DNA from 3 places in the Variovorax glucosi genome. Region 3 is predicted to be linked to each of the others. Evidence: predicted binding sites of a transcription regulator. Region 3 holds the regulator's gene; each other region holds the start of a gene.

Region 1 (10,114 bases), on a different contig from region 3:
CGTGGCGAACGTCTTGCAGTCCGAGGCCTGGAACGAACCCGCCATGCGGCAGATTCCTGCCGGCGAGCAACCTGCCAGCGTCTGCGCGCTGCCGCTGTATCACATCTTCGCTTTCACGGTGAACATGATGCTGTCGCTCAAGACCGGTGGCAAATCGATCCTGATCCCGAACCCGCGCGACCTCTCCGGAACGCTGAAAGAGCTGTCGAAGCACACTTTCCACAGCTTTCCGGCGGTCAATACGCTTTTCAACGGCCTGGCGAACCATCCTGATTTCGACACCGTCGACTGGAAGAATCTGAAGGTTTCGGTCGGCGGTGGCATGGCGGTACAGGCGGCGGTCGCCAAACTCTGGCTTGCGAAAACCGGTTGTCCGATCTGCGAAGGCTATGGCCTCTCGGAGACCTCGCCGTCGGTCAGCTGCAACCCGACCGACAGCAAGGCCTACACCGGCACCATCGGCCTGCCGCTGCCCGGTACCCGGATGACGCTGCTCGACGACGATGGCCAACCGGTGCCGCCCGGCCAGTCCGGAGAAATCGCCATCAAGGGGCCGCAAGTGATGGCCGGCTACTGGCAGCGCCCCGACGAGACTGCGAAAGTCATGACGGCCGACGGCTGGTTCAAGTCCGGCGACATCGGTGTGGTCGACGAGCGGGGCTACTTCAAGATCGTCGACCGCAAGAAGGACATGATCCTGGTGTCCGGCTTCAACGTGTATCCGAACGAGATCGAGGAAGTCGTCGCGCTGGTTCCGGGCGTGCTCGAATGCGCGGCGGTCGGCATGCCCGACGACAAGACGGGCGAAGCGGTCAAGGTCGTGATCGTTCGGAAAGACCCGTCTCTCACCGAGCAGCAGGTGCGCGACTTCTGCCGCGAGAACCTGACCGGCTACAAGCGGCCGAAGGTGATTGAATTCCGCAACGACATGCCCAAGACCCCGGTCGGCAAGATCCTGCGGCGCGAATTGCGCGACGCGAAGAAGTGACTCCTGCCGGCGCTGCTCCGATCGCCATCGTTTCGGCGATGCATGAAGAAATAGCCGCCGTGCTTGAGCTCATGCCCGACGAGCGCAGGGTCGTGGTTGCCGGTCGCGAGTTCTGGCAGGGGCATCTGCACGGGCATGACGTCGTAGCGGTGCTGGCGCGCATCGGCAAGGTGGCTGCCGCCACGACGGCGACCGTGCTGGCGACGCGCTTCGGCGTCGACCGCGTCGTCTTCACCGGCGTGGCTGGCGGGCTCGGTCGGGACGTACGGGTTGGCGACGTGGTGGTGGGCAGCGAATACCTGCAGCACGACATGGATGCAATGCCGCTTTTTCCTCGCCACGAAGTGCCCTTGTACGGGCGCAGCCGTTTTGCAGCCGATGCCGGCTTGGCCGCAGCGCTGGTCGACGCGGCGCGCGAGGCCATGCCGCAGGCGGGCGTGCATCGCGGATTGCTGATCAGCGGCGACCGCTTCGTCTCCACCACCGCCGAGGCCCGCGCGTTGCAGGCCGAACTGCCCGACGCACTAGCCGTGGAAATGGAAGGCGCCGCCTTCGCCCAGGTCTGCCACGACTTCGGCATTCCGTTCGCCGCCGTACGCACCATTTCCGACCGTGCCGACGACGCCGCCCACGGCGATTTCCTGGATTTCATCCGAACGGTAGCCAGCCCCAGCTCAGCCGCGATAGTCAACGCGTTACTGCGCCGCCTGCCACTGGACTGAGCGAGCCTATTTGAGCCATCCACGGCGGCGGAAATAAAGCATCGGTCCCAGCGCGCTCGCCACCATTAGCGCAATCGCACACATGTAGCCGTACTCCCATTCCAGCTCCGGCATGAACTTGAAATTCATCCCGTAGACGCTCGCGATCAGCGTCGGCGGCAGCAGCGCGACGCTGGCCACCGAGAAGATCTTGATGGTCTTGTTCTGGTTGATGTTGATGAAACCGACGGTCGCATCCATCAGGAAGTTGATCTTGTCGAACAGGAAAGCCGTGTGGTTGTCGAGCGATTCGATGTCGCGCAGGATCTGTCGCGCTTCCTCGAACTGATCGGCATTCAGCATGCGGCTGCGCATCATGAAGCTCACCGCGCGGCGCGTGTCCATCACGTTGCGGCGGATGCGGCTGTTCAGGTCTTCCTCGCGGGCGATGGCGCCGAGCACTTCGCCGGCCAGCTCGTCGCTCACATTGCCTTCGAGCACCTTCTTGCCGGCCCGCTCGAGTTCTTCGTAGATGTTCTCGAGTGTGTCGGCGGAATATTCGGCGTCGGCGTCGAAAAGCTTGAGCAGGACTTCCTTCGCATCCTCGATCAGACCCGGTGCCCGGCGCGCGCGCATGCGCAGCAGACGGAACACCGGCACGTCCTCGTCGTGGATCGAGAACAGGACGCCGCGGCTGCGCAACTCCTCGTTGTGCTGGTTCAGTATGAAAGCGACGCGCACCGAGCGCGGGTCGTCTTCGTCGTCGATCAGAAAGTCGCTGCGGATGTGCAGTTCGCCGTTGTCTTCCTCGTAAAAACGCGCGGACTCCTCAATGTCCTCGTCCATCGCGTCTTCGGGAATCGACAGGCCGTAGTACTGCTTGATCCAGCGCTTTTCCTCGACCGTCGGCGATTCGAGGTCGACCCAGATCGGCTGGAACTGCGAAAGCTCTTCGAGCGCCTCGATCTCTTCCTGGACCAGACGTCCGTTGGCGAGCGTGAAGATGTTGAGCATGTGGGCTCACTCCCGTGAAAAACTGACGCGATGGCCATGAAAATGGCAAGAGGGCGAAGGATGGTGGCGCTTTCAACACCTCCGCCGACGACGGTCAGACGGGCATTGAAAGCTGCCAAGACGGACAGGTTTCCACGCAGGAATCTCCGGTTGCAGCGACCCGCGATTATGGCACTCCACCCTGTGACAGCTCTGCGTCGGACTGGACGGATATACAGTAGAGTCGGGTCTCCATGCAGACCGTCGAACCCCTCGTTTCAAACGATCAGACCACGCGGCTGGTAGCTGCGCTCGCCGGTCTTAACGACGAGCAGCGTGCGGCGGTCGAACACGGCGTCGGTGTGGCGGCGGCGGGCGAGCCGGTCGACACGCGGCCGCTGCTGGTCATCGCCGGCGCCGGCTCCGGCAAGACCAGCACCCTTGCGCACCGCGTCGCGTACCTGATCGCGCGCGGCGCCGATCCGCAGCGCATCCTGCTGCTGACGTTTTCGCGCCGCGCCGCGCAGGAGATGGAACGCCGCGCCGGCCAGGTCGCAGCGCGCGTGCTCGATTTGCGCTCCGACGCCGCGCCGTCGCTCCCTTGGGCCGGCACTTTCCATGGCATCGGCGCACGCTTGCTGCGCGAGTACGCGGCGCAGATTGGCCTGAAAGAAAACTTCACCATCCACGACCGTGGCGACGCGGAAGACCTGATGGGCATGGTGCGGCACGACATCGGTCTGTCGGGCACCACGCGCCGCTTTCCGCAGAAAGGCACGTGTCTGTCGATCTATTCGCGCGTGGTCAATACCTGCGCGCCGCTGGCCGATGTGCTCAAGCATTCGTTTCCGTGGTGTGCCGAATGGGCGAAGGAGCTGAAGCGGCTGTTCGGCGCGTACGTCGAGGCCAAGCAGCAGCAGAACGTGCTCGACTACGACGACCTGCTGCTGTACTGGGCCGGCATGGTGGCCGAGCCGGCGCTTGCCGCGCAGGTCGGCGATCGCTTCGACCATGTGCTGGTCGACGAATACCAGGACACCAACCGGCTTCAGGCTTCGATCCTGACGGCGATGAAGCCGGATGGCCGCGGGCTGACCGTGGTCGGCGACGACGCACAGTCGATCTACTCGTTTCGCGGCGCCACGGTTCGCAACATCCTCGACTTTCCCGAGCAGTTCGTGCGGCCGACGCCCGGAGGCCCGGCGTCTGTCGGGACGCGCATCGTCACGCTGGAGCGCAATTACCGATCGACGCAACCGATCCTCGATGTGTCGAACGCGGTCATCGCCGCCGCGACCGAGCGCCATGCCAAAACGCTCTGGACCGACAAGCCGTCCGCCGGTCGGCCCCAGCTGGTGCTTGTTCCCGACGAGGCGCAACAGGCGCAATGGGTTGCGGACAAGGTGCTCGAACATCGTGAAGGCGGCCTGGCGCTGAAGTCGCAGGCGGTGTTGTTTCGCACGTCGTATCACAGCGCCGCACTGGAGCTCGAACTGGCGCGACGCAACATTCCTTTCGTGAAATACGGCGGTCTCAAATTCCTGGAAGCGGCTCACGTCAAGGATCTGCTGGCCGTGCTGCGTTTTGCCGAGAACCCCCGCGGTCGAATGGCCGGATTTCGCGTCACGCAGCTGATCCCCGGTATCGGACCGGCGACGGCCACGCGGCTGCTGGACGCGATGGACGTGGCCGCCGATCCGGCAGCCGCCGTGGCATCTTTCGTACCGCCGACATCGGCCCACGTCGAATGGGCTCGCTTCGCCGACATCTACGCTTCCCTGCGCACGCCGGGGCTGGCCTGGCCGGCAGACATGGAGCTGGCTTTGCGCTGGTATCTGCCGCATCTGGAGCGGCTGCACGACGACGCCGGTGTGCGACGCGGCGATGTCGAGCAACTCGCGCGTCTGGCGACGGGCTACGGTTCGCGGGAGCGCTTTCTGACCGAACTCACGCTCGACCCTCCCGAGGCGACCAGCGATCGCGCCGGCCCTCCGCTGCTCGACGAGGACTATCTGATCCTGTCGACCATCCATTCCTCGAAAGGCCAGGAATGGACTTCGGTGCACGTGCTCAACGTGGTCGACGGCTGCCTGCCTGCCGATGTGGCTCAGGGCGCGCAGGAGCTGGAGGAAGAGCGGCGGCTGTTGTATGTCGCGATGACCCGTGCGCGCGACCATCTGCATGTGCTGGTGCCGCAGCGCTTCTACGTCACGCAACAGGCAGCACGTGGCGACCGGCACGTTTACGCAGGCCGAAGCCGCTTCATCACGGAGGCGGACGCAGCCCGTTTCGAGCATGTCACCTGGCCGCCGCCTCCCGTGCGTGCGCCCAGCGTGCCCGCGCCAGCGGCGACCATCGATCTTCTGAGCCGGATGCGCGCCAACTGGCGTTGAAAGTACCGTGCTCGACCGGCTTCGACGGTCGTTCGTCCCTCCGATCGAGAGGGTCGAAACGTGATGTTGTTGACAGTGGTCTTTCGTATTAAAGGCCGTCGCGATCGTTGCCTCTCGTGGGGTTGCTGCTATGGAATGGATAGCTGTTTGCATCTGCAAAAAACTGAACATTCATTTCGTTTTCATTCCCTGCCCTTGTCCGGTTGCAATACGGTGACAGCTTGTGCATAGTTATTCCATCGCACCGGCAAAAGCCTTTCTATCTTTTTCTATCCGCCCTTCTATCACTTTCCCCAAGCCGACTGCGACCCCGCCCGGGGAAGCGGTCTTTTCCCAACCGTCAATTCCAGGAGGTCATTTATGAATTTGACGATCAGCGGCCATCACCTCGATGTTTCCCCCGCCCTGCGCAGTTACGTCACCACCAAGTTGGACCGGATCACACGCCACTTCGACCAGGTCGTCGATGTGAAGGTGATCCTCACGGTGGAAAAGCAAAAGGAAAAGGAAGGCCGACAAAAGGCCGAATGCAACATTCACGTCAAGGGAAGCGATCTGTTCGCGGAATCGAGCCACGCTGATCTATATGCTGCTGTCGATGATCTCGTCGACAAGCTGGACCGTCAGGTCGTCCGCCACAAGGATCGACTGCAGGATCACCACCACGCGGCGCCCAAGCGCCTGATGTGAGCAACTCGTAAACCCCATTCGGGCAAACACCCTTGCGGGCCACCTTCGTGTGGCCCTTTGCTTTTTGCCGCGCGGGTGCATAATCGCCCCCGTCCCGCCCTCACCATGAATCGCCTCGCGTCCATCCTGCCTCCCGCTCAAGTTCTCGTGAGCGTCGATGCCACGAGCAAAAAACGTGCTTTCGAAGAAGCAGGTCTGTTGTTCGAGAATCTGCACGGCCTGGGTCGGGCATTGATCACAGACAGTCTTTTCGCTCGAGAGCGCCTCGGCTCGACAGGGCTCGGTCACGGTGTCGCGATTCCTCATGGCCGCATCAAGGGCATGAAGGCACCAATGGCTGCCGTTTTTCAGCTGGCCGATCCGATCGGTTTCGATGCGCCGGACGAGCAGCCGGTCGTGTTGCTGATCTTTCTTCTGGTGCCTGAAGCGGCGACGCAGAAGCATCTCGAAATCCTCTCCGAAATCGCCGAACTGCTCAGCGACGCCGCCTTGCGCGAGCAGATCAAGTCGAGCACCGACGCCGCGGCGCTGCATGCCCTGATTGCCGGCTGGCAATCGGCGCAGGTGGCCTGAACATCCACTTTTCCCAGCGCGAATGAAGCCGACGGTGATCAGCGCCGACGCGATGTTCGAGGAATTCCGCAGTTCGCTCCGCTGGGAGTGGCTTGCGGGCTTGGGCGCGTCCGAGCGGCAGTTCGATGTCGAGGTCATCAGCCGGGCGCAGTCCGCGGCCGATCTGGTCGGCTATCTCAACTACATCCACCCGTATCGGGTGCAAATCCTCGGCGCGCGTGAAGTCGCCTACCTTTCGCGCGGCACGCCGGAAGACTGCGCCCGCCGCATCGCGCGCATCGTGACGCTGGAACCGCCGATGCTGGTGCTGGCCGATGGTCAGGCCGCGCCCGACGAATTGCTGGCGATCTGCGAGCGCGCGCAACTGCCGCTGTTCGCGACGCGCGAAGGCTCTGCCTTCGTGATCGATCTGCTGCGCGCCTACCTGTCCAAGCATTTCGCCGAGCGCACGTCGATGCACGGCGTCTTCATGGACATCCTGGGGCTGGGCGTGATGATCACCGGCGAATCGGGACTCGGAAAAAGCGAACTCGGACTGGAACTGATCTCGCGCGGCAACGGCCTGGTCGCGGACGACGCGGTCGACCTGTTCCGCATCAACCAGAACACCATCGAGGGCCGCTGTCCCGAGCTCCTGCAGAACCTGCTGGAAGTGCGCGGTATCGGCCTGCTGGACATCCGGGCGATCTTCGGCGAGACGGCGGTGCGCCGGAAGATGCGGCTCAAGCTGATCGTGCACCTGGTGCGTCGCGACAGCTTCGAGCGCGACTACGAGCGCATGCCCGCAGCGCCTCTGACGCAGGACGTACTGGGTATTCCGGTGCGCAAGGTGATCATCCAGGTGGTCGCAGGACGAAATATCGCAGTGCTGGTCGAGGCGGCGGTGCGCAACTCGATCCTCCAGCTGCGCGGAATCGACACCTATGCCGACTTCGTGGCGCGTCACCACAAGGCAATGGACAGCGGCTCGCCGGACTAGTGTCCAGACTGATGCCGGCCAGGAGAGGTTGCCGGCGCGCCCGATCAGGCGCTCAGCGCCGGCTCGCGCATTCGCCGCACAGGCCGTACAACGACATCGCGTGATCCTGCATGATCCAGCCCTTGTCCTTGGCGATCATCTGCTGGCGGCGTTCGATTTCCGCATCGTAGAACTCCTCGACCTTGCCGCACGAGGTGCAGATCAGGTGGTCGTGGTGCGTACCTTCGTTGAGCTCGTAGACCGCCTTTCCGCTTTCGAAATGGCTGCGCTCGAGGATGCCTGCCTGTTCGAACTGCGTGAGAACACGGTAGACGGTGGCCAGGCCGATGTCTGAGCGCTCGTTCAGGAGAACGCGGAAGACGTCTTCGGCGGTCATGTGGCGCTGGGTTCCGGTCTGGAAGATCTCGAGGATCTTCAGACGCGGCAATGTGGCCTTGAGGCCGGTGTTTTTGAGTTCGTCGATATTGCCCATGGGTCTTTTCCTGCGCCTGCCGTGCAGGCAGGGCCTCGGGGGGCCAGCCGCTACAATGGTTTGATCATATCGCTACCCTCTTTCCCTATGTTTGCCATACACCGAAGCCGCCTGTGGTTGCTTGTCGCCGCTGTCGGCGCCACGCTTTTCGTGGGTGGCTGCAGCAGCGTCACCGAGCGCACGCGCGGCGCCCTTGACGCCGTCACGCCCTACAAAGTCGAAATCGTCCAGGGCAATTTCGTGTCCAGGGAGCAGGTCGACATGCTCAAGGCCGGCCAGTCGAAGCAGCAGGTACGCGAGCTGCTCGGCACTTCGCTGCTGACCGATGTCTTCCACGCCGATCGCTGGGACTATGTCTTCACCATCCGCCGCCAGGGTGTCGAGCCGCAGCAGCGCCGCCTGACGTTGTTCTTCAAGGGCGAACTGCTCGAGCGTTTCCAGGGCGACGAAATGCCCAGCGAACAGGAATTCGTCGCCCGCCTCGATGCGCGCAAGCACACCGGCAAGGTGCCGCTGCTGCAGGCATCGCCGGAGCAGCTCGACAAGGTCGCGCCGGCAAAAGACGCCAAGGCCGGCGTTGCGCCCGCACCGCTCGCGCCGCTGCCGCCGAGCTATCCGCCGCTCGAATCCAAGTGATGACGACGCAACCGCTCCACCGCGTCGCCGTCGCGGGCGCCTCCGGTCGCATGGGCCGCATGCTGATCGAGGCGATCCACAACGCCGAAGACTGCACGCTGGCCGGTGCCCTGGACCGAGCCGAAAACGACGCGCTGGGGACCGATGCCGCAGCCTTTCTCGGTGCGGCGAGCGGCGTACAGATCGTTTTGGACCTGCGCGCGGGCCTGAAAGACGCGCAGGTACTGATCGACTTCACCCGTCCTGAAGGCACGATGGCGCATCTGGCGGTATGCCGAGAGCTGGGCGTGAAGGTCGTCATTGGCACCACGGGCTTCAGCGATGCGCAGAAGGCCGAAATCGCCGGATTCGCCAAGGACATCGCCATCGTCATGGCGCCGAACATGAGCGTCGGCGTCAACGTGACGTTCAAGCTGCTTGAAATGGCGGCCAAGGCGCTGTCGACCGGCTACGACATCGAAATCATCGAGGCGCATCACCGCCACAAGGTCGATGCGCCTTCCGGCACCGCGCTGAAGATGGGCGAAGTCATCGCTGACGCGCTGGGCCGCGACCTCAAGGATTGCGCCGTCTACGCGCGCGAGGGCGTCACCGGCGAGCGCGATCCGTCGTCGATCGGCTTCGCGACGATCCGTGGCGGCGACATCGTCGGCGACCACACCGTGCTTTTCGCGGGCACCGGCGAGCGCATCGAGATCACGCACAAATCGTCCAGCCGTGCCACCTACGCGCAGGGAAGCCTGCGTGCCGCGCGTTTCCTGGCGACACAGGAATCGGGGCTATTCGACATGTTCGACGTGCTGGGTTTGCAAGACCTCGCATGAGCTTCCTGCAGTTGCTGGCCCAGGGCGACGGCGTGAGTCGCGCGGTGGCGGCATTGCTGCTGGCGATGTCGGTGGCGAGCTGGGTCGTCATTCTCTGGAAAGCATGGCTTTTGCGCGGCGGCACGCGCAGCGTCCTGCGCAGCATTGCGGCGTTCTGGCAGTCGCCGACGCTGGCTGATGCGGAGCTCAGCGTTCGGGCCTTCGATCGTACGCAGCTGGTTGGTCCTGCGGTGGCAGCGCTTCAGCGGCTTGTGGCGAAATCGCATGGTGTGGGGTCTGGCGCATCGACTGCGCCGGCCACGCTCGACAGCGCCGGAGATCGCAGCCAGCAGCTGACGCGCGTGCTGCGCGATGCGTTGCACTCGGCGCTTCGACGCTTGCAGGCCGGTCAGATTCTTCTCGCCACAGTCGGCGCTACCGCTCCCTTCGTCGGCCTGCTCGGCACGGTCTGGGGCATCCACGGCGCGCTTGCCGGCATCGCCGGTGCAGGACAGATTGGCGGTTTCACGATAGACAAAGTAGCCGGCCCGGTTGGCGAGGCGCTGGTGATGACGGCGCTGGGTCTGGCGGTGGCGATTCCGGCGGTGCTCGCCTACAACGTGTTCGGTCGCGTGATCGGGCGCATCGAGGCGGAACTCGAAGGCTTCGCGCACGACCTGCTGGGCGTTTTCGGCGGCACCGGCACCGGCGACGCATCGCAAGAGTCGCGGCTGCCGCCCGCACGCGCGATGCCGGTCTAGGCCATGGCATTCGGCCGTACGTCCCTCGGTTCAGGCGCCGGCGCCACTGGCGGACGTTCGACCGGTTCCGGTGGCCAGCGTCCGATGTCGGACATCAACGTGACGCCGCTGGTCGACGTGATGCT
Region 2 (10,114 bases), on a different contig from region 3:
CAGACGAGGTCGACGGTCGCATCTTCATCAAGGCGCTGCGCGACATCGCGGCGGGCGAAGAACTCAACTACGACTACGGTCTGGTGATCGACCTGCCGTACACGCCCGAGTTGCTTGCCGAGTTCCCGTGCTGGTGCGGCAGCGAGAACTGTCGCGGGACGCTGCTGGCGGCGAAGCCCGAGAAGAAGAAAAAGAAGAGCAAGAAGAAGGACGACGCCAAGGCGGACGACGCCAAGTCGGAAAAAAAGTCCAAGAAGTCGAAGGCCGAAAAGTCCGACAAGAAGGCCAAGCGCTGACCATGGCCGGCATCTGGTTCGCGCAGGACATCGCATCGACCGTCGAGCCGATGCTGCCGGGATTCCGTGTCGAGGTCGTCGACACGATCGATTCGACCAACAGCGAACTCATGCGACGCGCGCGCGCAGGCGATGGCGCTCCGGTGCTGCTGGTCGCGGAACGGCAGACAGCGGGGCGCGGACGCATGGACAGGCCCTGGCAGAGCGCACAGGACGACACGGAGCCGCTGACGCTCACCTTCTCGCTCGGCCTGCCGCTGGCACCGCGCGACTGGTCGGGCCTGTCGTTGGCCGTCGGCGCCAGCGTGGCCGACAGCCTCGACGCCGACGGGCGCGCCAGTATCCGCATCAAGTGGCCGAACGATCTGTGGACCGCCGACGACCGCAAGCTCGCTGGCATCCTGATCGAGACCGCGACCGCTGCGACATCTGCTGGAACCGCCCCGGCAGCGCGCCATGTCGTCATCGGCATCGGCGTGAACATCGGGCCGCGCGATGGCGACGGCCTGCGCGCACCGCCCGCGTGCCTGCATGAACACATGCCTGCGATGACCGCGCCCGAAGCGCTCCGGCTGATTGCCGCGCCGCTGGTGCGCGACGTGTTGGCTTTTGGCGCGCACGGCTTCGCGCCGTTCTCCGCGCGTTTTGCGGCGCGCGACGTGCTGTTCGGACGTGAAGTCGAATTGAGCGACGGCACCGCTGGCCGCTGCGAAGGCGTCGGCGCGGCCGGCGAACTGCTTGTGAAGACGGCGACCGGGTTGCAGCCGATCACCAGTTCCGAAGTCAGCGTGCGGCCGCGCCGCGCGGAATCGTCATGAAGCCGGTCGTGAAGGCGCATTCGACCAGGCATGCGGCGTGGAATGTCGCAGCTGTCGTTCTGGTGCTCGCGAACGTCGTCTATTTCGCCTGGAGCCAGGGTGCGTTTGCCGTTTTCGGCGCGCAACCGGAGCGCTTCACCCAGACCGAGCCGCAGCGGATGGCGCGGCAGGTGAACCCGACGCTCTTGCGGGTGCTGAAGGAGGCGCCGCCGGTGCCATCCCCGGACGCAGCGCCAGCCGAAGCACCGATATCCGATGCGGCTGCAATATCCGAACCGCCGACCGTAGCGCCGTCGACGGTCGATCCGACAGATCGAACCGCACGCTGATATGACAGCGCGATCGCGCGTGTGCTATGTCGCTTTAGAGGCGATCACTATATTTGGCGACTGCGGACTGTAATTAGACAGTCAAAACTATAATTGGCTGTAATCGGGTTTCCATGCTCGTTGTCTCGGCGTCTGGATATGCCGGTAGGTCAGCAGGAGCAATCCATGGCGAATGTCGTTTTCCACAGAACCGAGCTGGCAGAGCAGATGGTGCGAGCCATCATGGCCTCGACTGTCGGCTCGGCCTCCGCGTCCGGGCTGTTCCTTGCCGCGCCCAGGCGCACCGGCAAATCCACGTTCGTGCGCGAAGACCTGCGTCCGGCGCTTCAGAAAGTCGGCGCGACAGTTCTGTATGTGGACCTGTGGGCCAACAAGCAGGCCGATCCGGGTGCCGTGATCGTCGGTGCAGTACGTACCGAACTTGCCAAGCACGAAGGCATCGTGGCGCGCCTGGCCAAATCGGCCGGCATGGAGAAGGTCAGCGTCGGCGGTGTCGCTTTCTCCCTTGACCGTGTGGGGCTGGGCAAGGAGATCTCGCTCAGCGGCGCTCTGGCTGCGCTGTCGGACGAAACGAAGAAACCGATCGTGCTTCTGATCGACGAAGCGCAGCACGCCATCACCACCGATGCCGGTTACGACGCCCTTTTCGCGCTGAAGGCTGCACGCGACGAACTGAACAGCAGCCAGCACCACGGCCTTCGCATCGTGGCCACCGGCTCCAACCGCGACAAGCTGGCGATGCTGCGCAACAGCAAGGACCAGGCCTTCTTCGGCGCGCCGCTGGTGGCGTTCCCGGCGCTGGGCGCCGACTTCATCGACTGGTTCTGCAAGGGGGTCGGTCTGGCCGGTCCACTGGATCCAGAGGACGTGATGAAGCTCTTCAAGCGCGCGTCCTTTCGACCCGAGATCCTGGGCACGGCAGCCGACAGCCTTCGGTTCGACTTCGAACTGAGCGGCGAAGAAGCTGGAAAGGCCTTCGCTGCCGCCGTCGAAAAAGAGATCGAAGAAGCAGATCTACAGACACTGCGTGTGATCAACGCGCTCACGCCGCTCCAATCCGCCGTGCTGCGCGTTCTGGCGTCCGACGGCGACAGTTACGCCCCTTTCGAAGCCCGCACGATGGAGAGTTACCGGAAGGTCCTGTCAGCGATTGCTCCCGACGAATCGATCGTTCCGGATGTGTCTAACGTCCAGGCTTCGCTGGCATCGCTTCAGGACAAAACGCTCGTCTGGAAAGAAAAGCGAGGCGTCTATGCCCTCGAAGAAAGCACGACGGCCGATGTCCTGCGGCGGTACATGATCACCGCGACAGATCGAACCGCACGCTGAAGCGCGTGCCCGGCGGCCGCTGGTCGGGATGCGCGTCCTCGAGCGTGACGGTCGCGCCATGCTGGCGTGCGATCTCCCGCACGATGGGCAGGCCCAGGCCGGAGCCGTCTGCCTCGTTCCCCAGCACGCGGTAGAACGGTTCGAACACCAGTTCCCGATCGGCCTCCGCAATGCCCGGCCCGTTGTCCTCGACCTGCAGCAGCACCACGCGCCCGAACGGATCTGCCAGCACGCGCGCGGTGATGACGCCGGGATGCACCGATGTTGACGGCGTGTAGTTCAACGCGTTGTCGACCAGATTGCGCACCATTTCTTTCAACAGCGTCGGGTTGCCCCGCAACGTCGCGCCGGGCGTGCCGGCTTCCGCGCCGTCGTAGCCGAGGTCGATGCGCTTTTCGATCGCGCGCGGCACGGCTTCGCGCACCACCTCGATCGTCAGGCGTGCCAGGTCGCAAGGCAGCAGTCCGACGACGGCGCCGCTGCTTTCCGCCCTCGCCAGCGACAGCAGCTGGTTGACGGTGTGCGTGGCGCGCACGCTGGCGCGGCCGATCTGCTTGAGCGACTGCTTGAGGTCCTCGGCATTCGCGCCCTCGCGCTGCGCCAGATCGGCCTGCATGCGCAGTCCGGCCAGAGGCGTCTTGAGCTGGTGCGCGGCGTCGGCCAGGAAGCGCTTCTGCGTCGCGATCGAGTCCTGCAGCTTGCCGAGCAGTTCGTTCACCGACGACACCAGCGGAATCACTTCCTGCGGCACCGACGATTCATCCAGCGGGCTCAGGTCGTCGGGCCGGCGTTCGCGTATGCGCGCCTCGATCACCGACAGCGGCTTGATGCCGCGCACCAGCGCCAGCCAGATCAGCAGCACCGCCAGCGGCAGGATCGCGAACTGCGGCAGCAGCACGCCCTTGATGATCTCGGTGGCCAGCACCGACTGCTTTTCCCGCGTCTCGGCCACCTGCACCAGTGCCGGCTGGACATCGGCGCCGGCCACCACCCAGAGCGAAGCGACGCGCACCGGCAGGCCCCGCATCGTCGCGTCGTGCAGGTAGACGACGCCGGGCACCGGCGGCTCGTCGGCCGTCGGCGCTGGCACGTCGCGCTCGCCGCTCAGCAGCTTGCCGGCCGCATCGAGCACCTGGTAGTAGACGCGGTCGGCATCGTCGCCGCGAAGGATCTCGCGAGCCGGCTGCGGCAGCAGGAACTGCAGTTTGCCGTCCTGAACAAGCACCAGCCTGGCCAGCGTCTGGACGTTGTATTCGAGCGAGCGGTCGAAGGGCGCGTTCGCGATGCCCTGCGCCACCAGCCAGGTCAGGCCGATGCTGACCGGCACCAGCAGCAGCAGCGGCGTCAGCATCCAGTCGAGGATCTCCCCGAACAGCGACCGCTGTGCGCGCTGGAAAAGCTTCAAGCTGCGATCTTCTCGAGGCAGTAGCCGAGTCCGCGTACCGTGGCGATGCGCACCGGGCCTTTCTCGATCTTCTTGCGCAACCGGTGGATGTAGACCTCGATCGCGTTGATGCTGACTTCCTCGCCCCATTCGCACAACCGTTCGACCAGCTGGTCCTTGCTCACCAGCCGGCCGGCGCGCTGCAGCAGCACTTCGAGCAGGCCGAGTTCGCGGGCCGAGAGTTCCACCATCTTTCCGTCGAGCGTCGCGACGCGCCCGGCCTGGTCGTAAACCAGCGGGCCGTGCTTGATCGCGTTGCTGGTGCCGCCCATGCCGCGGCGCGTGAGTGCGCGCACGCGGGCTTCGAGTTCTTGCAGCGAGAACGGTTTCGCCATGTAGTCGTCGGCGCCGTAGTCCAGGCCCTTGACGCGCTCCTCGACGCTGTCGGCCGCGGTCAGCACCAGCACCGGCATCTGCGAGCCGCGCGCGCGCAGCCGCTTCAGGATTTCGAGGCCGTGCATGTTGGGCAGGCCGAGGTCGAGGATCAGCAGATCGAATTCGCTGTTGGTCATGAGCGCCGCATCGGCCTGGGAACCGGTCGCCACGCGGTCGACCGCCGCTCCCGAGGTGCGCAGACTGCGCAAGAGCGCATCCGCCAGCACCTGGTCATCTTCAGCAATCAGTATCCGCATCGCCACCTCCGGCTCGTTGTGTCGTCCCCGCTCAAATTTTAGGCGCCTGCGTACGCTTCCAGTCCGATGGTTACTACGGTGGCGACATCGTCGCCGACACTTTGACGGAACTCGGCCTCCGCCTGCGCCACCGCATTCCGGAAAGCCTGCAGCCAGGCCAGCCCATCGGCGGTGAACATCACCCGGCGCGCGCGGGCATCGAGCGGATCGGGCGCGCGCACCACCAGCCCCCAGGCTTCGCACTGGTCGACCAGCGTGCCCATGGCCTGCTTGGTCATGCCGGCGCGCTCTGCAAGTTCGGTAAGGCGCGAGCCGTTCTGCGAGAGATGGCGCGTGATGTGGATGTGGGCCGCGCTGATCTGGGCTCGCGCCGCGAGGTTCGACAGCGCCAGCGGCACCTCGATGTCGTGCGCCATCAGCGCCAGCACGCGTTCGTCGAACCGACGCATGGCATGGCCGAGCAGACGGCCCAGATGGGTCTGGCGCCAGGCGTCGGCATCGTGGTGGAAGACATGTTCAGGCATGACTGAAATAGTAAATCAAACTGACTAAAAAATGGGTTTACTTCGTTCGACCAGCCCCTAAACTACTGTTCAAGCATCCAGCCTGTGGTTAAAGGCAGCTGGGTGGAATCGAATCCAAACCGTTGATATTTCAGGAGTTTTTCAAATGGACGCACTTGTCAAGGGCACCAGCATTTCCGTCGCCGGCAGCGAAAAAGCCAAGGCACTCCAGGCCGCACTGGCCCAGATCGAAAAGCAGTTCGGCAAGGGCACGATCATGCGTCTGGGCGAAGGCGAGGCACTGGAAGACGTGCAGGTCGTCTCGACCGGCTCGCTCGGCCTGGACATCGCGCTCGGCGTCGGCGGCCTGCCGCGCGGCCGGGTCATCGAGATCTATGGCCCCGAATCGTCGGGCAAGACCACGCTCACTCTGCAGGTTATCGCCCAGATGCAGAAGCAGGCCGGCACCTGTGCCTTCGTCGACGCCGAGCACGCGCTCGACGTTCAATACGCGCAGAAGCTCGGCGTGAACCTGTCCGACCTGCTGATCAGCCAGCCGGACACCGGCGAGCAGGCGCTCGAGATCGTCGATTCGCTGGTGCGCTCGGGCGCCGTCGACCTGATCGTGGTCGACTCGGTCGCCGCGCTCACGCCGCGCGCCGAAATCGAAGGCGACATGGGCGATTCGCTGCCCGGCCTGCAGGCCCGTCTGATGAGCCAGGCGCTGCGCAAGCTGACCGCCAGCATCAAGAAGACCAACTGCATGGTCATCTTCATCAACCAGATCCGCATGAAGATCGGCGTGATGTTCGGCTCGCCCGAAACCACGACCGGCGGTAACGCGCTGAAGTTCTACGCCTCGGTCCGCCTCGACATCCGCCGCATCGGCACGATCAAGAAGGGCGAGGAAGCGATCGGCAACGAAACCAAGGTCAAGGTCGTGAAGAACAAGGTCAGCCCGCCCTTCAAGACGGCCGAGTTCGACATCCTGTTCGGCGAAGGCATCAGCCGCGAAGGCGAGATCATCGACATGGGCGTGACCGCCAAGATCGTCGACAAGGCCGGCGCCTGGTATGCCTACAACGGCGAGAAGATCGGCCAGGGCCGCGACAACGCCCGCGAATTCCTGCGCGAGAACCCGGCGCTGTCGCGCGAGATCGAGAACAAGGTGCGCGATTCGCTGGGCATCCCGCTGCTGGCTGCCGATGCCGGCTCCGAGGAGTCCGAAGCCAAGGCCAAGGCAGATGCGAAGGCCGAAGCCAAGGCAGCCAAGGCGGCCGCCAAGGAATAAGTGGGCTTTTCCGCACCGTCGCTCAAGGGCCGCGCGCTGCGGCTGTTGAGCCAGCGCGAGCATTCCCGGCCCGAACTCGAGCGCAAGCTCAAGAAGTACGAGGAAGTGCCCGGTACGCTGGCTGCGGCCCTCGATGAACTGGCGGCCAAGGATTTCATCAACGAGGCGCGGGTCGTCCAGTCGGTGGTCAACCTGCGCGCGCCGCGCATGGGCGCCGCGCGAGTGCGTCAGGAACTTCAGCAGAAAGGCATTGCGCCCGAAGCGATCGCCGAAGCGGTGGCCGATCTGCGCGACTCCGAACTGGCGCGTGCCCGCGACGTGTGGGGACGTCGTTTCGATGCGCCGCCCGCGGATGCAAGGGAGCGAGGCCGCCAGATGCGTTTTCTGATGGCCCGCGGATTCGCAGGAAGCACGGTTTCAAAACTTTTCCGTTTTGACGCTGAGGCGGATGCAGACATCTGAATCAGTTGATCGAAACTTGTAATTTCCAGCTCGAACTGAACAAATGTAAAGATCGACTGATAAAGTTCGTGCTCATTGCGACGGCTCGGTAGGAGTCGATTTTGACGACTCAGCCGGAGGTGTTGGCATGGACAATTTCTCCAAAGGTCATGCGACCGAGAAAATTCTTCGTTCATGGACTTTCTGGATCCACACGCATCTGCGAGAGGAATGCCAGGAGTACATGGAGAACTACAAGCTCAAGGAAATGAACGCGGCGCCGGGCAACGAACGAGCGACCGCCATCTTCCGTGACCTCTGCGACGGCTCCACTGAAGTGGCCGTGATCTCGATCTGGGAATCGATGGAAATGATCCGCCGTTTCGTCAGGACCGAACACCAGCCCTCGATCCATCCGGACGACCGCAAGAAGCTGCTCGACCGCGATCCCGTCGTACGGCACGAGGTGATCACCGACGAGCACGTTTTCTCGTTGATGCCGGCCGAGTGGCGCTGATACACTGCGCCCGAGTTGTCAGGTGTCCTGGCGCTTCCTGGAAACGGGGAAGCGGCCAGGGTGAAACGGGAAGTCGGTGCGCAGTGGTTGAACGATGCCACGCCATGCCGACGCTGCCCCCGCAACGGTAAGCGAGTCGAAAGCAAGACCCCGGGATCCGGTCCCGAACCACTGTGTCACGAACGGCATGGGAAGGTGGTGCTTGCAGGAACGCACATCTCGTGCCTTCCGCTCGCGAGCCCGGAGACCGGCCTGACGACAAGCGCATGACCTTGCGGTGGGCGAGGATCGGCGGGCGGACGAATGGCGTCCGGCTCGATGCAACGCCGCATCCGCCGGAATCGCTCCCACCGACGCCTCCCGATTTCCCTCTCTCCGCCAGGTCGTACCGACCATCGAACGCGCGGCGGGCGCGGAGGGATCCATTTCATGAACGAGCGAAGCATCGCTCCAAGCGACGCGCCATCCGGGCCACCCGGCTCGTCCACGCCGGGAACCGTCTGGTTCGTAGGCGCCGGTCCGGGCGATCCGGAACTCATCACCGTCAAGGGCCGCGGCCTGATCGAACGCGCCGGCGCCGTTCTGTTCGCGGGCTCGCTGGTGAGCGAGGCGGCCACGCGCTGGGCGCCGGCCGATTGCGTTATCGCCGACAGCAAGGACATGACGCTCGAGCAGATGTCGGCCTGGCTGATCGCGCAGGCCGCGCGTTGTGAAACCGTGGTGCGTCTCCAGACCGGCGACCCGGGCCTCTACGGCGCGCTGATCGAGCTGGTGCAGCCGCTGGACGCAGCGGGCGTGCCGATCGCGGTGGTGCCGGGCGTTTCTTCGGCGATGGCGTCGGCGGCTGCGGCGGTCGAGAGCCTGACGCTGCCCGAAGTCACCCAGACCGTGATCTTCACGCGCGTCGAGGGCCGCACGCCGATGCCCGAAGGCGAATCGCTCGAAGCGCTGGCGGCGCACCACAGCACGCTGTGCATCTTCCTGAGCATCACGCTGATGGGCAAGGTCACGGCCGCGCTGCTGGCCGCCGGCTGGTCGCCCGATGCGCCGGTGGTGGTGGTGCACAAGGCCAGCTGGCCGGGCGAGGAAAAGATCGTTCGCGGCACGGTCGCCACCATCCAGGCGCTCTGCCGCGAAGCCCGCATCGCGACCCAGTCGATGATCATCGCCAGCCCCAACCTGGGCGCGCGGCAGTGGACAACGCTCGCCAAATCCAAGCTCTACGACGCGAGCTTCACCCATCGATTCCGGCGTGCCAGCGTGCCCGCCGCCGACCTCGTCCAGGACACCCCATGAACACGACCACGACACCCAGCGAAACCATCCTTCTGGTGGGCCACGGCTCGCGCGAAAAGTCAGGCAACGACGAGATCGAGGCCTTCGCCGCGCAATGGCGCGAACGCCGGCCCGGCTGGCGCATCGAGGTCTGCTTCATCGAGTTCTCCGAGATCACGATGAGCGAAGGCCTGCGCCGCGCCGCCGAGGGCGCGCGGCGCGTGGTCGTGGTGCCGCTGATCCTGAACGCCGCCGGCCACGTGAAGATGGACATTCCGCAGGCCATCGACGGCGCGCGGCTCAAGTTCCCGTTCGTGCAGTTCGCATACGCGCCGCACCTCACGGCCTGCGATCCGATCCTCGCGATCCTGCGGCGTCGCCTCAAGGGCGCGATGCAGGCGCTCGACATGCCCGACCCGACCACCACCGGCGTGGTGATCCTGGGGCGCGGATCGTCGGACCGGCAGGCCAACGGCGACATGGCCAAGATGGCGCGCTGGCTGATGGAGGAAACCGACCACGAGCTGGTCGACCTCGCCTTTACCGGCATCACCTATCCGCGCCTGGAGAAGGCCGTGCAGCGCCAGAGCCTGCTGGGCATGACGCAGGTCGTGGTGCTGCCGTACTACCTGTTCAACGGCACGCTGGTCGAACGCATCGCGCGCCAGGTCGAGAACCTGAAGACGCAGTACCCGACGATCCGTTTCATCTCGACGAAGTACTTCGGCTTCGAGCGCGAGATCTTCGAGGTGCTGGAGCAGCGCGTGCTCGACCTGCGCCGCGGCATGCCGATCGCGCTCATGCCCTGCGACGGCTGCAAGTTCCGCGACTTCGCGGTCGAGAACGGCATGGGCGGGCATCACCACGACGACGCGGTGCCGCACAACCACGATCACGACCATGCGCACGATCACGCGCATCCGCATCCGCATGCCCATCCGCATGACCACGCGCACGATCACGGCCATGACCATGGACACGCACATGACCACGCGCCCGCCCGTTGAGTCTCGCGCGAACGTCGTCACCGAGCAGCTCACCGCTGCCGGCCGCGCGATCGAGCACGACTCCTTCGCCGTGATCGACCGCGAGGTCACGTCGCACGCCTACACGGCCGAGCAATGGCCGGTGGTGCGCCGCATGATCCACGCGAACGCCGACTTCGACTTCAACGGCCTGACCGACTTCCATCCCGGCGCCATCGATGCCGCCGTTGCCGCGATCCGCTCGCGCGAAAGC
Region 3 (10,114 bases):
GGCGGGTATCGGTAAGCCAGCGCTGCCAGCGGTCGCGCGCGATGCCGTCGTCCGGAGTGGCTTCGTCGCCAAGCAACCAGAGCCGGCATTCGCCGCAATGCGCAAGCAGCTCGCGCAGCAGCCTCTCGGTGCCCCGGTCGGGGCTCGACGCTGCACGGCAGGCGATCAGCAGCAGGTGGGGCCGCAGTCGGGCCGTCGTGTCGAGCAGTTCGCGGCGGCTCCGGGCGCTGCCGTCGATGTCGAGCAGCGTCGGTTCGGCGTCCGGGGGCATGGCATCCATCCAGTCCCGGAGTTCGGGCGCAGGCCAGGCGTGACCGGGCGCCAGCTCGAAGGCCGCCACGACCAGCGCGACGCCGAGCGGTCCGGCCGGACGCGGTGCCGTGCCCGTGCGGATATCCGTCGGCACGGCGCCTTCCGGGTCGACGATCTCGGTCGGCGCCATGGCGTCGAAGCGCGACAGCAGCTTCCTGTAATACGGCAGCGACAGATCCGGTCTCAACCGGCTCTCGCGCGCTTTCCATACGGCGATGCAGGCGATCAGCGCGATCACTCTCGGGACGAGACCGTAGACGGCGATGCAACCGGTCAGCCACAACGCCCAGGTTCGCTGCATCTGCGGCGCCACGACCGCGGTCGCATCCGTGGCCATTACCGCCGCCGCATCGGGCACCGGGAAGCCGAACCACGCCGGCACGCGGCCCAGCGCCTGCACGAAAGCGAGAAAGAACTGCGGATCGAGGATCGTCGTCTCCCAGCCCAGCGTGTAGCGATGGAACGCCAGCGCGAACAGAACGGCGCCGAGCACGACGACGAACGACAGCGCCCAGATCGCATGGCTTGCGATACCGAACGCCCACGGCAGGAGCCTCGCCTGCGTCAGCAGGCGCGTGGTGGCGCGCAGCATCACGGGCGCCTGCCCATGCCGACCGCCTGCGACACGTGCCGTCAGCGTCATCCAGAGCCAGCCGAGCGATACGCGCGGCACTTTCTGGAATCGCGACGGCAGCAACAGTCCGGCGAGCCAGAGCGCCATCGTGATCGCGTGGACGCCGAGCAGGCTCGACAGCGCAGCCACGACGTTGATCCGTCTTTCGGCATTTCCGGTGACGCTGCCCGCCAGCGCCAGGCCGGCTAGAACGATCGTCACCACGATGGCTGCGCCGATCCATGGGGAACCGCTGCGTGCGTGGGAGAGGGTGGTTTGCAGTCCGACGCGGTGGCCAAGCTCCGCGGCTCGCCTAGAGATCTGCGCCTCGCGGCCGGCTAGCGAGGCTGCGGTACGCATGGCGGCTGCATCGTCGAGCGGCCCGTTTTCCTCGATCAGCCTGATGGATTCGGTGATCACCGCATCGGAGAGGGCGGGCGGAGAAGAGGAGGGTTTCAAGCGTGAAATTATGCCGTTGTCAAAACGCGCGACACCGCGCCAAAGGGCACCTGAGAGCGCAAAACCATGCGCACCAACGACAACGGGGCCGCAGTTGCGGCCCCGTGGCGGGATTGAATCCGACGCTTCGCGTGCGCCAGCCGTTCGGTCAGCGCAGGCCGAAGAACGACAGCACTGCGACCACGACGACGACCAGACCGACGATATAGATGATGGAATTCACGCGTTGCTCCTCTTGTGTTGACGATGTGGCTACATTGCTCGCTCGGGCCGAAAGACCCTGTCGGCGGCTGGCGGCGTGTGCTGTAGGACTTGCCTCGTTTTCCATCATTTGGATTTGTCAAACTTCGCCGAGAAAACCCCCGCTCTGGTGGGCCCAAAGGCGCGCATAGAGCCCGTTCTGCGCCATCAGCGTCTTGTGATCGCCTTCTTCGACGATGCGGCCTTCGTCCAGCACGATCAGCCGGTCCATCGCGGCGATGGTCGAAAGCCGATGCGCGATGGCGATCACGGTCTTTCCTTCCATCAGGCGGTAGAGGCTGGCCTGGATCGCGGATTCGACCTCCGAGTCGAGCGCGCTGGTCGCCTCGTCGAGCAACAGGATCGGCGCGTCCTTCAGCATCACCCGTGCGATCGCGATCCGCTGCCGCTGGCCGCCAGACAGCTTCACGCCGCGCTCGCCGACATGCGCCTCGAAGCCGTGCCGGCCCTTCGCATCGCTCAGCGTTCGGATGAAGCCCGAGGCCTCGGCCCGCTCGGCAGCGGCTAGCACCGCGGCTTCGTCGGCATCCGGGCGGCCGTAGCTGATGTTGTCGGCGACCGAGCGGTGCATCAGCGAGGTATCTTGCGTGACCATGCCGATGTGCTTGCGCAGCGAATCCTGCGTGACGCCAGCGATGTCCTGGCCGTCGATCAGGATCTGGCCGCTTTCCAGGTCATGGAAGCGCAGCAGCAGATTGACCATCGTCGACTTGCCCGCGCCGGAGCGACCGACCAGACCGATCTTCTCGCCAGGGCGGACCGTGAAATCGAGATCGTCGATCACGCGGCGGCCGTCTTTGCCGTAGTTGAAGCTCGCATGCGAGAAGCGCACTTCGCCATGCGGCACCTGCAACGCCTTCGCGCCCGGCGCATCGATCACCGTGCGCGGCAGCGACAGCGTCTTCATGCCGTCCTGCACCGTACCGACGTTCTCGAACAGGCTCGTCATCTCCCACATGATCCAGTGCGACATGCCCTGCAGCCGCAGCGCCATGGCCGTCGCCGCGGCCACGGCGCCCACGCCGACCGACCCCTTGGACCAGAGCCACAGAGACATGCCCGCCATGCCGGCGGTCAGGCCCATGCTCAGCGTGTGATTCACGATCTCGAAGGCGCTGACCAAGCGCATCTGCGCATGCCCGGTCGCCTGGAACTCCTTCATGGCATCGCGCGCGAAGCCGGCCTCGCGCTGCGTGTGCGAGAACAGCTTGACGGTCGCGATGTTGGTATAGGCGTCGGTGATGCGCCCGGTCATCAGCGAGCGCGCATCGGCCTGCGACTTGCCGACCTTGCCGAGCCGCGGCACGAAGAACGTCAGCGCACATATATAGAGCAGCAGCCAGATCGCGAAAGGAATCATCAGCCGGGTGTCGAGCACCGCGGCCAGCACGATCATGGTCGAGACGTAGATGCCCATCGCGACCATGACGTCGGCCAGCACGAAGACGGTGTCGCGCACGGCCAGTGCCGTCTGCATCACCTTGGCCGTGATGCGGCCCGCGAATTCGTCCTGGTAGAACGCCATGCTCTGGCCGAGCATCAGCCGGTGGAAATTCCATCGCAGCCGCATCGGCAGGTTGATGGCCAGCGTCTGATGTTTGACGATGGTCTGCAGCGCCACCACCGCGATGCTGGCGACGAGTGCGACGCCGAGCCAGATCAGCGTGGTGCCGCGGTCCTGCCAGAGCTGCGCCGGAACCTGGCCGCCGAGCCAGTCGACGATCCGGCCGAGCATCGCGAAAAGCAGTGCTTCGAAGACGGACATCGCCACCGTGAGCAATGCCATCGCTGCGATGGCACCCCGGAGTCCGCGGGTGCAGGACCAGACGAAGGAAACAAATCCGGAGGGCGGCGGTGAAGGCTCGGCGATCGGGTACGGATGAAGCAGTCTCTCGAAGAAGCGGAACAAGACAGGTAATCTCTAGATGAAGCGTTCAGCGTCGAACCTGAAGCGCGCCCGGGTTCACGATGTTGGTCGGATTTCCCCTGATGAAGCTCACGACGTTGTCGAAGGCCTGGCCGAAATACGATTCGTAGCTTTCCTGCTCTACGTAACCGATGTGCGGGGTGCAGATGCAATTCTCGAGACGGAGCAGGGCGTGACCCTGGAGCGGCGGCTCGCTTTCGAAGACGTCGATCGCCGCCATGCCCGGCTTGCCGCGATTCAGCGCCGCGAGCAGGGCGTCCGGTTCGACGAGTTCGGCTCGCGACGTGTTGACGAACAGCGCGGTCGGCTTCATGCGCGAGAGATCTTCCAGCGTCACGATGCCGCGCGTTTCTTCGTTCAGACGCAGATGAACGGTGACGACGTCGGAAGCCTGGAAAAAGGCCTCGCGACTCGGCGCCACCTGAAAGCCGTCCGATCGCGCCTGTTCGCGGCTGCCTTCGCGTCCCCAGATCACCACCTGCATGCCGAAAGCCTGTCCGTAGCGCGCCACCAGTTGTCCGATACGGCCATAGCCCCAGATGCCCAGCGTCTTGCCCTTCAGTACGGTTCCGAGCCCGAAATTGGGTGGCATCGAACCCGACTTGAGGCCCGACTGCTGCCATGCGCCGTGTTTCAGGTTGCTGATGTACTGCGGCAGCCTGCGCATCGCAGCCATGATCAGCGCCCAAGTGAGCTCTGCTGGTGCGAGCGGCGAGCCGCTGCCTTCCGCAACGGCCACGCCGTGTTCGCTGCAGGCCGTCACGTCGATGTGGCCCGCGACACGACCGGTCTGCGAAATCAGTTTGAGGCGGGGAAGCTTTTCGATCAGCTGACGAGAGATCTGCGTTCTTTCGCGGATCAGCACGATCACGTCGGCGTCCTTGAGGCGGACCGAAAGCTGGCCGATGCCTTTCACGGTGTTGGTGTACACCTTCGCCGCGTAGGCATCGAGCCTGGAAGCACAGCGCAGCTTGCGCACTGCGTCCTGGTAGTCGTCGAGAATCACAATGTTCATGGCGTCCCATTGTGCCTCGTCCCGCCTCATCGCTGCCTTAGCGACAGTTCAGCGACGGCTCAGCGACGGTTCAGTGCAGAACGCGCACTCCGTGTGAGATCTCGGCTGCTTCCAGCGCCGCGAGCCGGTCGAGTTCGGCGCATACGTCGACGAGACGCCCGGACAGGATGACGCGTCCGGTTCTTCGCTGGGTCTGTCCGGCCTGATGGGCGTCGACGGTTCGCACCACGCGCAACGGTCGTGCAGCCGGTCGTCCCGCAGCCGCGACGGCCGCCGGTGCATTCGACTCGTGCGAGACGGTCTCTGCGCTGCCGGTGGCACTGCGCGCCGTGCAGGCCGGACGAACCGAGACATAGCGCAGTCCCGCCGAGCGGTCGGTCGGACCCATGTCCTTTTTCGGCATCCAGCGGCAAGCCAGCGACTGCAGCGGTGCGAGCAGGTCCACGAAAGTAAGCAAAGCGATTCCCATGCGATCTCCAAATCAGAGGTTGAACACAGGCAGGATTGCATTCACAAAGGCTGGGAGAGGGTGATGGCCACACGCCATACGCCCGCCACCTCTCGCAGCGCGTGTGCTCAGGTCACATGAGCATCGTGTTGCGGATCAGACCGACGGCAAGGCCCTCGATCTCGAACGGCTCGCCCGGCTGGACGACGATGGTCGGGTAGTCGGGATTTTCGGCATGCAGCTCGATCACCTGCTCGTTGCGTTGAAGACGCTTCACCGTGACCTCGTCGCCGAGACGTGCGACGACGATCTGGCCATTGCGCGCATCCTTGGTGGACTGCACGGCCAGCAGGTCACCGTCCATGATGCCGATGTCGCGCATCGACATGCCGCGCACCTTGAGGAGATAGTCCGGCTGGTGCTGGAACAGCGTGTTCTCCAGGTAATAGGTCTGCTCGACGTGTTCCTGCGCCAGGATGGGCGAACCGGCAGCCACGCGACCGACGAGCGGCAGGGCGAGCTGCGACATGCCGGGCAGCGAGAGCGAAAACTGGTTGTTGCGCGACTCGTTGAGCGAGCGAAGCGCGTCTCCCTTGAGGCGAATGCCTCGGGATGTGCCGCTCACGAGCTCGATCACGCCCTTGCGTGCCAGGGCTTGAAGATGTTCTTCCGCTGCATTGGCGGACTTGAAACCGAGTTCTGCCGCAATCTCGGCACGCGTCGGTGGCGCGCCGGTGCGGGCGATGGTGCTGCGGATGAGATCGAGAATCTGCTGCTGACGGGCTGTAAGCTTGACGGCGAACTGCATGGGAACTCCTTGCGCTACTGTCTGGATATCCAGTACCTGTATTTTTAACCAGTTTTCTGGAGTTTGCAAGCAATGGACAACAAAAGTGCGCGTCAGCGACGCGTCGTCGTCATCGGCACGGGTGGAACGATCGCCGGACGTGCGTCGAGCGCGCTCGACAACATCGGATACAGCGCGGCAGAAGTCGGAGTGGCCGAACTGGTCGAGGATCTCGCGCCCGACGGTGTCACGCTCCTGACCGAGCAGGTCGCCCAACTCGACAGCAAGGACATGGATTTCGGTGTGTGGCAGTCGCTTGCCGACCGCTGCGCCGAGTGGCTGGCGCTACCGGACATCGACGGCATCGTCGTCACGCACGGCACCGACACGATCGAGGAGACCGCGTACTTCCTGCAACGGGTGCTCGCGCCGGAGAAGCCGGTCGTCCTGACCTGCGCCATGCGTCCCACAACGGCACTGGCGCCGGACGGTCCGCAGAACATGCGCGACGCCGTCTGCATCGCGAGCGGCACTCCGGACCCGTCGGCGTGCGGCGTCTCCGTCGTTTGCGCCGGACGTGTTCACAGTGCGCTAGACGTGCAGAAAGTGCATACCTACCGGCTGGATGCCTTCGATTCGGGCGATGCCGGTCCGATCGGCCACATGGAGGAGGGTGCGCTGCGTCGCGTACGAGAGTGGCCCGGTGGCGACCCGGCGGGCGCAGCGCAATCTCTGGAGCGTGTCCGCGCGCTTCCGGCAGACTGCTGGCCGCGTGTCGAGATCGTCGCCAGCCACGCGGGCGCCACTGGCCGGACGATCGATGCGCTGTGCGCAAACGCGACTGCGGGAGATGCGCTCGACGGACTCGTCATCGCTGCAACCGGCAACGGAAGCATCCATCGAAGCATCGAAGCTGCGGCACTGCGCGCTCGGGAGGCTGGCGTCGCGGTGGTTCGGGCGACGAAGTGCGCGCAGGGACGAATCCTGCCGATCGCTCACGCCACCTTGCGCGACGCGGGCAACCTTTCGCCGGTGAAGGCGCGAATCTCGCTGATGCTGGAATTGATGGGACCGAACGCCCACGCTTCCCGCTGACGGATCAGGCGCTGAGCGCTTCGAGTGCCCGCTTCGTGATCTCGTCGACCGAACCCACGCCGCTGATGGCGCGGTACTTCGGCGCTGCATCCGGCTCGGTCTTGGCCCATGCGGCGTAGTAATCCACCAATGGACGCGTCTGCTGGCTGTAGACATCGAGCCGCTTGCGCACGGTTTCTTCCTTGTCGTCGTCTCGCTGCACCAGCGCTTCGCCGGTCAGGTCGTCGACGCCTTCGGCCTTCGGCGGATTGAATGCGATGTGGTAGATCCGGCCCGACGCCGGATGCGAGCGCCGACCGCTCATGCGCTCGATGATGTCGCTGAACGGCACGTCGATTTCAAGGACGTAATCGAGCTTCACGCCGGCCGCACGCAGCGCGTCGGCCTGTGGCAGCGTGCGCGGGAAGCCGTCGAAAAGGAAGCCGCCGGCGCAGTCCGGCAGCGCGATGCGCTCCTTGACCAGATTGATGATGAGATCGTCGCTCACCAGTGCGCCGGAAGCCATGACGGCTTCGGCCTCAAGGCCCAGGGGAGTGCCCGCCTTGACCGCGGCGCGAAGCATGTCGCCGGTCGAGATCTGTGGGATGGAAAACTTGCGGCAGATGAATGCCGCCTGCGTGCCCTTGCCTGCCCCGGGGGCGCCCAACAAAATCAGTCTCATGGTGTCCTCGCACTTTTCTTGAATTTTTTGTCACGCCTTGGGGTCAATGCGCCGGGCGGAATTGCGTCGAGGATAGCATGCGGTTCCGTGCGAAATTCCCCTTGCGGAAGGTCCGGCGTCAGGTGCGGGACAGCAATTCGCGGACCCTGGCCAGGTCGTCCGGCGTGTCGATGCCGGGACCGGGACGCAGCGGGCTCACATGCACCGCGATCCGGTGTCCGTGCCAGAGCGCACGGAGCTGCTCCAGCGCCTCGGTGCTTTCGATCGGAGCCGGCGGCAACGCAGGAAATTCGCGTACGAAACCGGCTCGATAGCCATAGATGCCGATGTGCCGAAGCGCTTCCGGCAACAGCGGAAGCTGGCGCAGCCCGTCGGCTGAAACGCCGCCGTCGCGCCACCACGGAATCGGCGCTCGACTGAAGTACATCGCGTTGCCGCGCGCGTCGAGCACCGCCTTGACGACATTCGGATTCGCGTAATCCTCCGGCGAATCGATGGCGTGTGCCGCAGTGCTCATGGCGGCATCGTCGTGCGCTGCCAGCATGGCCGCGACGGCGTCGATCAGCGCGGGATCGATCAGCGGTTCGTCGCCCTGCACGTTGACCACGATCGTCGCGTCGTCGAGTCCGAGCAGCGTGCACGCCTCGGCCAGCCGGTCGCTGCCGCTGGCATGGTCGGTGCGGGTCAGCAGCGCCTCGACGCCGTGCGCGCTGCAGGCATCGACAATCCTGAGGTCGTCGGCGGCCACCACCACCCGCGAAGCGCTAGATGCGCTGGCCCGTTGCGCGACGCGCACAATCATCGGCAGGCCGGCGATGTCCGCCAGCGGCTTGTCGGGAAGACGGGTGGAGGCGAGTCGGGCGGGTATGAGGACGACGAATTTCGGGGGCGTCGGCACGACGGCGGTCATTCAGATGCCGAGTTCTTCATCGGAAAGTACGCGGGCCTCGTTCTCTAGCAGCACCGGAATGCCGTCGCGCACCGGATAGGCCAGACGCGCGCTGCGCGAAGCCAGTTCCTGTTTTTCGACGTTCCAGGTGAGCGGCCCCTTGGTGACGGGGCAGACGAGCAATTCAAGCAGCTTGGTGTCCATCGAGCGATGATAACTTTGCATCGAGCGCCTCGAAAAAGCGCGGCTCCGGTTCGAACAGCAACGGTATCGCGAGCGCTTCCGGAAAAGAACGCCACAGCTTGACCGCGTCCTTCTCGGTGCAAAGCACCACCGGCGCGACGCCGTCGACAGCTGGCAATGCCTGCCAGTCGCTGAAATCGTGGTGATCGGGCAGCGCGATGGTCCGGGTCAGCCGCAGTCCCCGGCATCGCAGCATCGAAAAGAAGGCCTCCGGCCGGGCGATCGCTGCGACGGCGACCAGTGGCCGGTTACCAGCAACGCCGAGTCCGTCGAGTGCGACGCGTTCGCCGTTTCGACGCAACGCGTAGTCGGCCAGTGCGCGCGTCGCCGCGAATCCGCCGCCGAATGCAGCGCGGGCGCCGGTGTGCAGCACCAGATCGCAGTGGCGCGGCCAGGGCTCGCGCAGCATGCCGGCCGGCAGCAGCCAGCCGTTTCCGATCCCGCGTTCGTCGAACACGCAGATCTCCACGTCGCGCCGCATGGCGAGATGCTGCAATCCGTCGTCGCTGACGATCAGCTGCACGCCGGGATGCCTCGCCAGCAGCGCGCGTGCGGCCTCGATCCGTCTGCTCGCGACGAACACCGGCGCGCCGGTCGCATGGCGCAGCAGCGCCGGCTCGTCGCCGACGTCGCGCGGATCGCTGTCGGCCAGCACTTCGCGACAGTCATGCGTGCGCCGGCCGTAGCCTCGCGAAACGACGCCGACCGAGAACCCGCGCATCTGCAGGTGACGCACGATGGCGATCACCACCGGCGTCTTTCCGGCGCCGCCCGCGACCACGTTGCCGACCACGACGATCGGAACCGGCACCCGGTCGCTCTTCGACCAGCCGGCGGCATAAAGCCAGCGGCGAACGGCGGTCAGGGCGCGATAGATCTGCGAGAGCGGCCAGAGCAATCGCGCTGTCGTTCCGCGACGCAGCCACGCTTCGGGCAATCCGGAGAACGCCAAGACCGGCCTAGCGCCGCGGCGACGGGTTCGACGGGCTGGCCGACGTCGATGGGGACGTGGACGTGGACGTCGACTGCGTCGCGAAGGTGATCTGCGACAGCCCGGCGCGGCGCGCGGCCTCCATCACGGTGATGACCGACTGGTGCGTGCTGTTGGCATCGGCACTGATGATCACCACGCTGTCCTTGCCGTCGACGGCGGCGCCGAGTGCGGCGGCCACGGCATCGACGCTCCGCTCGGTCACGACTGCCCTGTTCACCACATAGCGGCCGTCGGAAGAGATCGACACGATCACTTCCTTCGGACGGTCGCGCTGCGCATCCACGTCGGCGACCGGCAGGCGCAACTGCATCTCCGTGAACTTGCTGTAGGTTGTCGACAGCATCAGGAAGATGAGCACGACCAGCAGCACGTCGATGAACGGGATCAGGTTGATCTCCGGTTCGTCGCGC

What was found. Region 3 encodes LexA, which represses DNA repair genes until DNA is damaged. Its sites were predicted from a motif close to ACTGTATNNNNATACAGT; they were not measured.
Region 1: a site for LexA is predicted at 2,905-2,922, ahead of ACSFA3_RS15245 (ATP-dependent helicase). Genes of this name have one in related genera too.
Region 2: a site for LexA is predicted at 5,437-5,454, ahead of recA (recombinase RecA). Genes of this name have one in related genera too.

Annotation. Positions count from the first base shown of each region.
Region 1 is NZ_JBPJZE010000003.1:99,480-109,593, reverse strand. Features, by position in the region: gene ACSFA3_RS15260 (long-chain-fatty-acid--CoA ligase) at 1-988, shown strand, start outside; gene ACSFA3_RS15255 (5'-methylthioadenosine/adenosylhomocysteine nucleosidase) at 985-1,710, shown strand; gene corA (magnesium/cobalt transporter CorA) at 1,717-2,703, opposite strand; gene ACSFA3_RS15245 (ATP-dependent helicase) at 2,937-5,075, shown strand; gene hpf (ribosome hibernation-promoting factor, HPF/YfiA family) at 5,436-5,765, shown strand; gene ACSFA3_RS15235 (PTS sugar transporter subunit IIA) at 5,871-6,338, shown strand; gene hprK (HPr(Ser) kinase/phosphatase) at 6,361-7,317, shown strand; gene fur (ferric iron uptake transcriptional regulator) at 7,370-7,789, opposite strand; gene ACSFA3_RS15220 (outer membrane protein assembly factor BamE) at 7,877-8,425, shown strand; gene dapB (4-hydroxy-tetrahydrodipicolinate reductase) at 8,425-9,249, shown strand; gene ACSFA3_RS15210 (MotA/TolQ/ExbB proton channel family protein) at 9,246-9,989, shown strand; gene ACSFA3_RS15205 (ExbD/TolR family protein) at 9,993-10,114, shown strand, end outside.
Region 2 is NZ_JBPJZE010000003.1:340,609-350,722, reverse strand. Features, by position in the region: gene ACSFA3_RS16375 (SET domain-containing protein) at 1-296, shown strand, start outside; gene ACSFA3_RS16370 (biotin--[acetyl-CoA-carboxylase] ligase) at 299-1,114, shown strand; gene ACSFA3_RS16365 (hypothetical protein) at 1,111-1,443, shown strand; gene ACSFA3_RS16360 (ATP-binding protein) at 1,609-2,772, shown strand; gene ACSFA3_RS16355 (sensor histidine kinase) at 2,744-4,177, opposite strand; gene ACSFA3_RS16350 (response regulator) at 4,174-4,848, opposite strand; gene ACSFA3_RS16345 (MarR family winged helix-turn-helix transcriptional regulator) at 4,887-5,372, opposite strand; gene recA (recombinase RecA) at 5,518-6,642, shown strand; gene recX (recombination regulator RecX) at 6,643-7,104, shown strand; gene ACSFA3_RS16330 (hypothetical protein) at 7,232-7,600, shown strand; cobalamin riboswitch at 7,604-7,870, shown strand; gene cobM (precorrin-4 C(11)-methyltransferase) at 8,030-8,896, shown strand; gene ACSFA3_RS16320 (sirohydrochlorin chelatase) at 8,893-9,882, shown strand; gene ACSFA3_RS16315 (precorrin-8X methylmutase) at 9,860-10,114, shown strand, end outside.
Region 3 is NZ_JBPJZE010000001.1:393,837-403,950, reverse strand. Features, by position in the region: gene ACSFA3_RS01970 (DUF2868 domain-containing protein) at 1-1,384, opposite strand, end outside; gene ACSFA3_RS01965 (hypothetical protein) at 1,533-1,712, opposite strand; gene ACSFA3_RS01960 (ABC transporter ATP-binding protein) at 1,725-3,410, opposite strand; gene ACSFA3_RS01955 (D-2-hydroxyacid dehydrogenase family protein) at 3,580-4,587, opposite strand; gene ACSFA3_RS01950 (hypothetical protein) at 4,658-5,056, opposite strand; gene lexA (transcriptional repressor LexA) at 5,169-5,843, opposite strand; gene ACSFA3_RS01940 (asparaginase) at 5,916-6,917, shown strand; gene adk (adenylate kinase) at 6,922-7,578, opposite strand; gene kdsB (3-deoxy-manno-octulosonate cytidylyltransferase) at 7,697-8,488, opposite strand; gene ACSFA3_RS01925 (Trm112 family protein) at 8,489-8,671, opposite strand; gene lpxK (tetraacyldisaccharide 4'-kinase) at 8,652-9,662, opposite strand; gene ACSFA3_RS01915 (ExbD/TolR family protein) at 9,670-10,114, opposite strand, start outside.